Regions from separate parts of the Paenibacillus sp. MAH-35 genome, predicted to be linked through region 2. Evidence: riboswitches for the same ligand, from Rfam matches in the RefSeq annotation. Region 2 holds a riboswitch; each other region holds the start of a gene.

Region 1 (3,276 bases), on a different contig from region 2:
AAACCTGCGGCCAATTGCCCCATCACCGCGAGACGGTCGGAGTTGCGCAGCAGCTCTTCGGATTTTTTGCGGTCCGTAACGTCTTTGGCCACTCCGTATATGCCGACGATTTGAAGATCGGCGATAATCGGTATGTTCGTCACGTCCACTTCGACCGTATAGCCTTCTTTATGTATGAGCCTCAGCTCCAGATGCACGGAGTTGCCTTCCATCGCTTCCTGAAAAGATGTCAACGCTTTCAATCGGTCTTGAGGATGAATGAGCGCGACGAACTGGCGTCTGGTTAACTCCTGGGCAGAATATCCGAGCAGCCCGGAGACGGCGGGATTAATCGCCAGCAGCTTGCCTTTGCGGTCGAACGTACAGATCGGCGCCGGATTATGCTCGATCAGGTCGGCCGTTTTGCCGAGATAAGCCGGCAGCTTATGCTGCAGCTTGTATTCATACATATTCAGATCGGCACCGTGCAGCAGTTCCTCGATATGTACCGTCTCTTCGGTTGACGATACCGCTACGCCGACCGAAAAGGACAACGATACCGGAGGCAGCCCGTCGTCGGGGATAAACGACTTGCCGTTCAGCTCGTCCAGCAGCTTTTGCCGCATATTCTCAAACCGGGGGGCATCCTCGACGATGACGACAAACTCGTCCCCGCCCAGCCTCCCGGCGATACCGTTTACATCGCGAATCATCTCCCGCAGGTAGTCGGCGATAAGCATAATGACGCGGTTTCCGATCATGTGGCCGTAGGTGTCGTTGATTTGCTTGAAAAAATTCAGATCGATCAGCAGCACCCGGACCGTCCTGCCGTCGTCCAGCAGTCTTTGACCAAATTGCAGCGTCTGTTGCAGCGAAGCAAGGCCGGTCAGCGAGTCGATTCCGCTCAGATGGCGGTATTCGTTTCGTTCCTGCTCCAGATGTTTAATATAAGAGGCGAGGAGAATATTGGCCAGAGCAATAAACGAGAAAAAAACCAGGTGGGCGATCCGCGCGAACGGTTCCGAGTCGTCGGTGACGGTATACAGATGGAGGCCAACCGCAAGCGCGGCCACTAGCATATACAGGGGATTGGGCATTAGGAGAGCGTACATAAGCAACAGCGGGTAAGCGATGAACAATTCGGCATACCATACGTCAAGCTGCAAGGCTGCAGCGTATACGAATAAAGCAAGCCCCGTCAGCACATAAAAAACGGGCGGCTTCCCCCGAAAAATGACGGAGGCGAGCAGAAAGCCGGCAAATGTACACGAGGCCGCCACGCTTGCGGCATCCGCCTTACTAAACAGAATCGCGCAGACGCCGACGACCAGTGCGAGCGCGACGAACAACCACTTCTCGCTTCGGTACACGGATTGGAGGCACGCCCGTATTAAATCCATACGCTGCATAGGGTTCTTCCCTTTCAACTGCATATTCGAATCCTGCAAACGAACTGCTGCGGAGAAGCCCGCCATATATAAAGCCGCCCCTGAACAGGGACGGCCGATCACAGCAATACTTATCGCTGAAGCGAACGTTGTCGGCAGCCCAGCTGTCATGGCTCATCGAGCGTGGAGCGTTAGACCTGAAGCTTTGCGTCCCTGCCTTTCGGCAAGTTTGCCATTGAGATGATAACGAATGTGACGTTGGTTGTACTCGAAATTTAATATACCATACCTTACCTTTTTTTGAAACTAGAAAGTAAGCGGTACAAGTGCCTGTCGATTCAGGGTAAAAAGTGTCGCAAATCTCTCGTTTCGGCCCGGCATGCGAGCCGCCGGTTCTTACCGGAACAAAGGCCGAACCGCTGCATTCGTTAAACTACAGTCAGCTCGGAGATCAGCCCGGCCAGATCAAGCCCCTCCATCGTCGTCAGACGTTTCCGGTGCTCGCCGAACAGCAGCGCCTCCGTGACCGGATTCGGCACGATTACGCAGTGCAGTCCCGCCCGGTGGGCAGCTAGTGCGCCGTTAGCCGAATCCTCGAACGCGATCGCTTCCCCGGGCTGGACTCCGAGACAACCGACGGCCTGTACATACAGCTCCGGGTCCGGCTTCACTTTTTTCACGTCGTCCTTGGTTCGAATGCACGAGAAACGGTCCAGCAACCCGAACTTCGTTAAGTACCCGGTCACCCAGATCCGGCTCGAGCTGGAGGCAAGCCCGACCGAAAGCCCGAGCTGTGCAGCCTGATCCAGCACCGATATGACGCCGGGCCGAAGCTGCTCCGTCTCCATCCTCTGCAGGAACAGCTCCCGGCGCATCCGGCTGAACGTGTCGCGGTCAACCAGCTTCCCGGTCTGGTCTTCCAAATATTTGTACGGATCGAATACATCCGTCATGTCCGTTCCGATGACGCCGGACCATACCTCCAGCGGGAGCTCCGCCCCATGATGCCGGTACACGTCCTGGTATGCCCTGAATTCATTGGTTTCCGTGTCGAGAATAAGTCCGTCAAAATCAAACACAATGGCTCGAATCATCGTTCAGTATGCCTCCATCCGCTATTTAGCTCTATAAGGATATGGACTCCTATCCCTCCATTATAGCGGAACTTCACCGGCAGCGTAGCTTCAAACCGAAAAAAGCCGCAGCCTGCGGCTCCTTCTACACATTTCCTTTGGCTTGCCGGCGCGTACGCGCCGGTTTTTTACAGTCCAAGTCCCGCACGCGGCTCGGTCCGCATATCCTCGGGTTTAATCGTCATCAGTTCCTGGCGCCCCGGCGAACTATTTTGATACTGGCCGAGCAGCCGGACCGCTTGATGACGCATCGACTTCTCCATCACATTGCGCACGTAACGGGCGTTGCTGAAGGCGGACAAGCAGTTGTTTTTCTCGGCGATCAGCATCTGCCTCAGCTTCATGATGCTTGCCGGAATCAGCGTATACTCCCGTTCCTTCCCCATTAGCTCGGCAATTTGCACCAATTGGTCGATAGAATAATCGGGGAAATCGATCGCGATCGGGAACCTCGAAGGCAATCCCGGATTTTGGGCTAGAAAAAAATCCATCTCTTCCGAATAACCGGCCAAAATGAGCACAAATTGGTTCTTGTGGTCCTCCATCGCTTTGACCAGCGTATCGATCGCTTCTTTGCCGAAATCTTTCTCGCCGCCCCGCGCCAGACTGTACGCTTCGTCAATAAACAAAATGCCGCCCATCGCCTTCTTGACCAGATCGCGCGTCTTAAGCGCCGTGTGTCCGATGTATTCGCCGACCAGATCGGCCCGCTCGACTTCGATCAGATGGCCTTTCTGCAGCAGTCCCATCGACTGGAACAGCTTGGCGACAATTCG
Region 2 (3,276 bases):
ACAAAAACCGATTGAGCATATCAACCCGTTCGTTCATCGAGTTCGCTGTCATAAGCTGTCTCTCAAGCTCCAAAGCTTCAAAATGTTCAGGCTCTAGTAATCCTTGGCTATGAAAAACCGCGTCCCAACCAAACAAGCTGTATAGTGCATGTGCTTTAAACACAATCTGGATTGTCGTATATGGTGTGCCTCTAAAGCGCATGATACTCGGTTGCGCGCCTTGTCCATGAAGAAACAAAAAAGGAATATTGGATGTACGTGCGGTGCGAATGGCGATACTTTCAATCGCTGCCCTTCCATCAGCAGCAATCTGGAAGACGATACCCGGATAACCGCCCGGACAAACCTTAACCTCGAGAGGCTGATCTCCCGAATAGGTCGCGACTCGAATACATTCAATATCCCGAAATAAAGCTTGAGGAGGGGGTACAATGTTAAAATTAATGGTTGTCATAATATACTCCGCTCTTAAAAGTGGGGCTTACTTGAACATCAATGTCCTGTTTGCTACATCCAATTGGTAATGATGTAGTTATCATAAGAACAAGTATAACAAGTATCTTATTCATACATTGCCTCCTCTTCAAAACGAAGTGATGTTTGTTATTTATGACGCCCAATACAAGCTATTAGTTGCATTTTCTTGGGAGCACAACAGCGGCAGCCGAACAATGGCGGTCTTTCTTGGATTTAATACGGATAAGTCCACCGCATAGGGCTAAATGGATAGAAAAAACTTCCGATATTGTAACTGCAGACCTATACAAACCATCTATACTTATTGATATATTTTTCCTTGTAAAGATTTATAGAGTTTAATCGAACATTGGAATAAAGGCAAACCCGCTGAAAAGCGGAGACGCAAAGCTACAGGGGCTAAAACGGACTTGCGCGTCCGCGATGCCAGCCAGCTGCCCGATACGGAGGAATGACCCCCGTCTGTTTGCTTTGTGCTGACCAGACGGGGGTTTTTTTGTATTTGTTAACGGGTATACCCGATGGGATACTGAAAGGAGGTGAAATTAACGTTGGAGTTTTATCTTAAAAATCTCGCCTTCTCCAGGGGTATAAGGATCATCTACGAACTCGAAGAGACTTGAGTTGGAAAAGAAGTTTCGGAACAGGCGGAGAAGACTTCGGATCATGCAGACTCTTTCTTTTCTCAATCTCCATTTGCATCTTATTCACAACAGGAGGTATGTAAAATGCGGACTCGTCCTCGACTGCGGTCGTTGCGGCCATTTCTTTCGGTTGCGCTTAGCGCAGCCCTGATTCTTTCTACTTTGATGGGATTGTTACTTTTTCCGGCTCCGGCTTCGGCGGCTTCGGAGACAAAAGTGTTTCAGGAGGGTCTTGACGGGTATGCGGGCAATCAGAGTGCTCGTGTCTATTCAGCTTTCCCTGATAATAGTAACGGTACAGAAAATGTAATTGCCCTCACCAAAAGCCTTTCAGCCTCTCAGGCTTCTTTTATTCAATTCAATCTTTCATCCATACCGCAACATGCAACGATTGACAGCGCGACACTGGAATTGACCACTAATACCGGAATTTCAAATACGGGCGCAAAAGTGGCTGTCCATAGAGTCACAGCTCCTTGGGATGAAGCAACGATTACATGGAATAACTCGGTCGGCGCGGCGGTTTATGACCCGACTCCAGTCACTGTACAATCGATCAACGGCTATCTAGCCAATTCCAAAAGCAGTCTGGATCTAACCACTCTTTTGCAGCAATGGGTTGACGGCACTGCGGATAATCATGGGTTCATGTTGCAGGTTACGGAATTGGACTCTGAAGCCGCGTGGCACAGAGGCTTTCATTCGGATGAATCAACCACGCAGACCAGCCGACCGAAATTGACCATCTCCTACACGTATGTACCCACAACGGGCGTGGTTGTGACGCCGGCTACCCTGTCGCTTGTGGTGGGTGGAAGCACCGGCCAACTGAGTGCCAATGTGCAGCCCGATGATGCTTCAAACAAAAACTTGCAGTGGGCGTCGTCCGATACCACCATCGCGACGGTAGACGCAAGCGGGCGTGTCACACCGGTCGGCCTCGGCACAGCGACCATAACCGCGACGACGGAAGAAGGGAACTTTACCGATTCGAGTACAGTGACGGTTTCCAGTGCAAACCTGAGCGGCCTGGTAATCTCGGAAGGTGAGCTGTCGCCGACGTTCAACAGTGAAACATCGAACTATACGGCTGCGGTGTTGGGCAGTGTGAACAGCCTGACGGTTACGCCGTCCGTATACGATCCGAATGCGGCGGTGACGGTGAACGGGGCGCCGGTAGCGAGTGGTATGCCGTCGCAAGCAATCCCGCTGAATGTCGGGGACAACGAGGTCAAAGTAACGGTTACGGCTCAGGACCAAGTGACAGAGAAGACGTATACGATCATGATTGCCCGCGAAGCTGAAGCTTCGACGCCAACAGATGATGGAGACTCGGATTCCGGTGACGGTAGTGGCGGGGGCGTATCGACGCCAACGACCCCCGTTAATCCGGAAAATCCTCCTGTAGACAAGCCGGATACGGAAAAGCCGCCGGAACAGTCGGGTGGGGCTGCTTGTACAAAGCTCACCTGGTCGGATATCCAGAACCATTGGGCGAAGTCGGACATCGAATCGGCTTCGCAGCTGTGTATAGTTCAAGGCCCTTCCATCGACACATTTTTGCCGGACGATGAGGTGACGAGGCTGCAATTCGCCTTGATGGTAGCACGTGCAATGAAGCTGCAAGATTCGGGGAACACAGCTGTCTTGGACACTTTCGCGGATCAGGCAGACATCCCTGCATGGGCGACGGCCGAATTGTCCGCAGTTGTCCGGGCAGGCATTATCGAAGGCTATGAAGATGAGACGCTGCGTCCGAACGAGAAGATCAACCGGGCGGAGATGGTCACCATGCTGATCCGAGGCTGGAAAATAACGGCTTCGAACGGGGCGACCTCGTTCTTGGACGATGCGGACATTCCGGACTGGGCGAAAGGGTATGTCGCGAAAGCGGAACGAGAAGGCATTATCCAAGGCCGCTCCAATAACCGATTCGAACCGTCAAGTACGGCCACAAGGGCGGAAGCCGTTGCAGTGCTGGTCCGCATGCTTCAAGACAAACCATAACTGGCAGCGATATGGGTTGACAGAATGACCAAAACCTCTATCTATGCATTCTTGCGAATGCTGGATGGAGGTTTTTTCCTGGGGAACGTTCTTCTATTTCAACTCAAGTAGCAATAGGTAAGCGTTTGAAGTGATCTCCAGCTTTTCC
Region 3 (3,276 bases), on a different contig from region 2:
TTGCGCGCAAAGGAGCTCGTTCGCAGCATACCGGGCTCGCGGCTTACGATCGCCCATGTATTCCATTATCCGAACCTGGTCGTAGGCGAAGCGATGATCGCCGCGCCGGTGCGCATGGAGCTGGACGAGTTGTCCGACTCGGAGAGAACGCTGGACGAAGCCAAGGAGCTGGCGACGGATTTGCCGAATGCGGCGACTGCGCTGCTTCAAGGAGATCCGGCGCGCGCCCTGCTCGATTACGCCGAAGAGCTGCAAGCGGATCTGATCGTAATCGGCAGCAGAGGGCTCAGCACGCTGAAGGAGCTGTTCCTCGGCAGTGTCAGCCATTATGTGGTGCAGCATGCGAAAGTCCCCGTTCTTGTCATCAAAAATCCGGACGACCTGTAAGCGGAGTGCCGCAAACCGGTATTGATAAAAAGTTACGTTCGCCGGGACATCTGTACAGTCCGTTACCCGCCCCTCCTCATATTGTAGATCGTGTGGTTCATTCATCCCGACTGTCAATCGGGCCGCCCGGCCGGTTGCAACGGATGTCGGCCGCACAATCATGAAATATCGAGGAGGACTGACCATGGGATACGTTGGCGGTGCAGGATGCGGTTGCGGCCCGGGAGTTGGAGGCTTGTTTACTTCGACAGGCGTAATTCTGGTACTGTTCATCTTGCTTGTTATCGTCAGCCGGGCTTGGATCTAAGGGCTGATCGGCAAGCCGGGGAATCGGGTTAACGCCCGATTCCTTTCTTTTTGAGAGGAACGTGTCCATTTTTAGCGGACTGAACTATCTGGCTCCCAGAAAAAAACTTATTTTGCGCAGGGGCATTCATCGCGAAAAAGGATAAAAATAGTAACCATATGGAATATACCGGGAATAGTTGTCGAAAAAAAGAAGAAAATTGCAAATAATCGGGGCATTTTTCCCGGAATTAGGTACAAAGGAGGATGCGAAGAAGGGGCTTCTCCCCTATTCTAAGAAGGAAGACGCGATACATACCATACCATACCTAACTTCGATTACCTCCCGACAAACGGCAAACCCGGCTAAAGCCGGCGACGCAAAGCTAGAGGGGCTAAAGCAGCAGGTCGGAATCGACCTTGCCAAGCCAGCCAGCTGCCGAACGATTTGGATCGGAGTTTTTTGTAATATAGGAAGTTGTGCCAAGCAATTTCTTATGGATAACGGGAGCTTCCAAAGGAACAGCGATGGGCTACGAAGCAGGTCTGCGCTTTTGGGGGATTTTTTTGTATGCCAGGGGTCGGGGAACGGGAGCAGGACCAGTATCGGCTCTTCATCACTTGGGCGAAGGAGCTGAATCATTATGGAGGAACGGCACGCATCGGCGGAGCAAGGGTATTACCTGAAGATGGGGAACGACTTTGTCGGCATGTATCGTTCGAAGGAAGGGCCGAAGCTTTTTTTTAACCGGGACAAGTACCGGCTGAACGATTCGAAGTGGGATGTGGAGCTCGTCGTCGGGCGGCACAACAATCTGTTTATTTTTTATTGGCAGGGCGAGAGGAAGATTTCGTTCCGGTTCAGCAAAAATTTGGATCGGGTCATTCAATTGTACCGGCTGCTTCAAGAATATTTGGCCGCTCCACGGACGGTATAGGAGCGGATCTTCCGCGGTCGGCCGGGACGGCCGGACCGTACACGGGATAAAGCAGCTTTCGTGCCGTGCGTGGTGCGAGAGCTCTTTATCCCGTTTTTTTCTGCCGCCGCCAGCGCCCGGGTTATGCTTTCCGCCGCCGGAACACGCAGTCAGGGCAGGTCCGTAAGCGGTCTCCTGCCTTGACTGGCGGCACATCGTGCATACCGACTCATTATGAGGTGCAAATCATACCGGGGCGTTGGATTAGGAGTCCGGTTTTCGCAGCTTATGCATGTGAGGCTTCTCATTGCCGGTTTCGACAGAGAGTCGGTATCCGGTGCGATCAGCGTTTGTTATACAGCGGATAATCGGTTTCCGAGGGCACGTCGATCGCGACGAGTCGCAGAGCTTCACCTGCCGCTGCTCTCACAACGGCTGAGCCGCTAGTCCCGCCTGCGTCCAATACGGCGAAATCTTTGGAATGCAGCGCCGACGGTTCGTCATCGGCCGAACCGAGAGATCCGGTGCCGCGAATCGCCAGAACCGCCATCGAACGTCCCGCCGCCAGCTCCAGCACATATTCGCCGCCCGCCTGTATTGTAATATCCCGCATATGCGCATCCACCTTCAGCGCTACCGGCGATTGCCCGCCGATGACTTCTTTGACGGTGACGCCCTCGTGTTCTTGAACCGGGAACTGCTCGTGCTCGAATTGGCGATAGGTCGGCTGATCGTAACGTGTTTGGCGAAGGTCGGGCTCGAACCAGATCTGAAATCCTTCCATATCCGGTCCGACAAAACGTTCCTCGTGGGAGACGCCCGATCCCGTCTGCATCACTTGCGCTCCGCCGGCTCCAATCGTACTCTTGGTGCCCAGCGAGTCTCCGTGCACAGCCTTGCCTTGGATCACATAGGTGACAATCTCGAAGGCCTGATGCGGGTGCGGGGGAATATAGCCATCCTCGGGCGTAAACGCCCACGCCCAGTAGAAGAGAGGACCGACACGTTTCACGGCACCGCCTTCACCGGGAAATCCGATCGGCTTCTGCTCGATAATTTTACCTCCGTCAAACGCTCCCGTTCCTTGCTGAGCTGGTGAAAAACGTTGAATATTCATAGCGAATCAGCCTCCATACCTAGAATAATGGCACATACACAACACACTTCAACAAAGACGGATAGGAAATCATATATCAATAAAAATCTTAATTTTAAGTTAAAATGGTGCAAAAAAATAGTATGCCGCAAGTATCTAGCAACTGCGCTGCGTACATGACGCTTGCGGCTGGGAGGAGTAACGCCGGATCGGATTTCGGGAATCGGATCATGCAGGAAACCGAAGCGGTCTGCATGGCTAGCCGACCGCCGTTGTTACCCCGGACGGTTGTCTGACCGCTGGTCTGTCGGTCTGCCTAGCAGGACGCTCACTTGAAGCTTTGTTCTGCGGTCAGGCCCAGCTTTTTGAGCAGCTCGGATGCCAGCTTTTGTTCTTCCGGCGTCAACCCGGAAACAGCTTCCTCAATTGCTTTCGTATGCTCCGGAAACGCGTTCTCCATAAACGCTTTTCCTTTCTCGGTAATCTCCGCGTAATAGACCCGCCTGTCTTCCGCACAGGCTACCCGTTCGGCGAGTTCCTTCTTCTCCAGCTTGTCGACAACGTAGGTAATGTTGCCGCTCGTCATCAATA

The links. Region 2 has a riboswitch for cyclic di-GMP ahead of AC3Y2E_RS02175 (S-layer homology domain-containing protein). Riboswitches for the same ligand answer to the same signal wherever they lie in the genome.
Region 1: it holds a riboswitch for cyclic di-GMP, as region 2 does, so the genes downstream of both, AC3Y2E_RS24665 (diguanylate cyclase domain-containing protein) here and AC3Y2E_RS02175 (S-layer homology domain-containing protein) in region 2, are expected to answer to the same signal.
Region 3: it holds a riboswitch for cyclic di-GMP, as region 2 does, so the genes downstream of both, AC3Y2E_RS18015 (hypothetical protein) here and AC3Y2E_RS02175 (S-layer homology domain-containing protein) in region 2, are expected to answer to the same signal.

What each region holds. Positions count from the first base shown of each region.
Region 1 covers NZ_JBYUPU010000030.1:11,275-14,550, reverse strand. The annotation lists gene AC3Y2E_RS24665 (diguanylate cyclase domain-containing protein) at 1-1,388, opposite strand, end outside; cyclic di-GMP riboswitch class I at 1,519-1,611, opposite strand; gene AC3Y2E_RS24660 (HAD family hydrolase) at 1,796-2,461, opposite strand; gene AC3Y2E_RS24655 (AAA family ATPase) at 2,629-3,276, opposite strand, start outside.
Region 2 covers NZ_JBYUPU010000002.1:93,192-96,467, forward strand. The annotation lists gene AC3Y2E_RS02170 (helix-turn-helix domain-containing protein) at 1-454, opposite strand, end outside; cyclic di-GMP riboswitch class I at 827-919, shown strand; gene AC3Y2E_RS02175 (S-layer homology domain-containing protein) at 1,287-3,128, shown strand.
Region 3 covers NZ_JBYUPU010000016.1:2,239-5,514, forward strand. The annotation lists gene AC3Y2E_RS18005 (universal stress protein) at 1-387, shown strand, start outside; gene AC3Y2E_RS18010 (sporulation protein YjcZ) at 572-694, shown strand; cyclic di-GMP riboswitch class I at 1,018-1,116, shown strand; gene AC3Y2E_RS18015 (hypothetical protein) at 1,317-1,610, shown strand; gene AC3Y2E_RS18020 (pirin family protein) at 1,933-2,706, opposite strand; gene AC3Y2E_RS18025 (MarR family winged helix-turn-helix transcriptional regulator) at 3,014-3,276, opposite strand, start outside.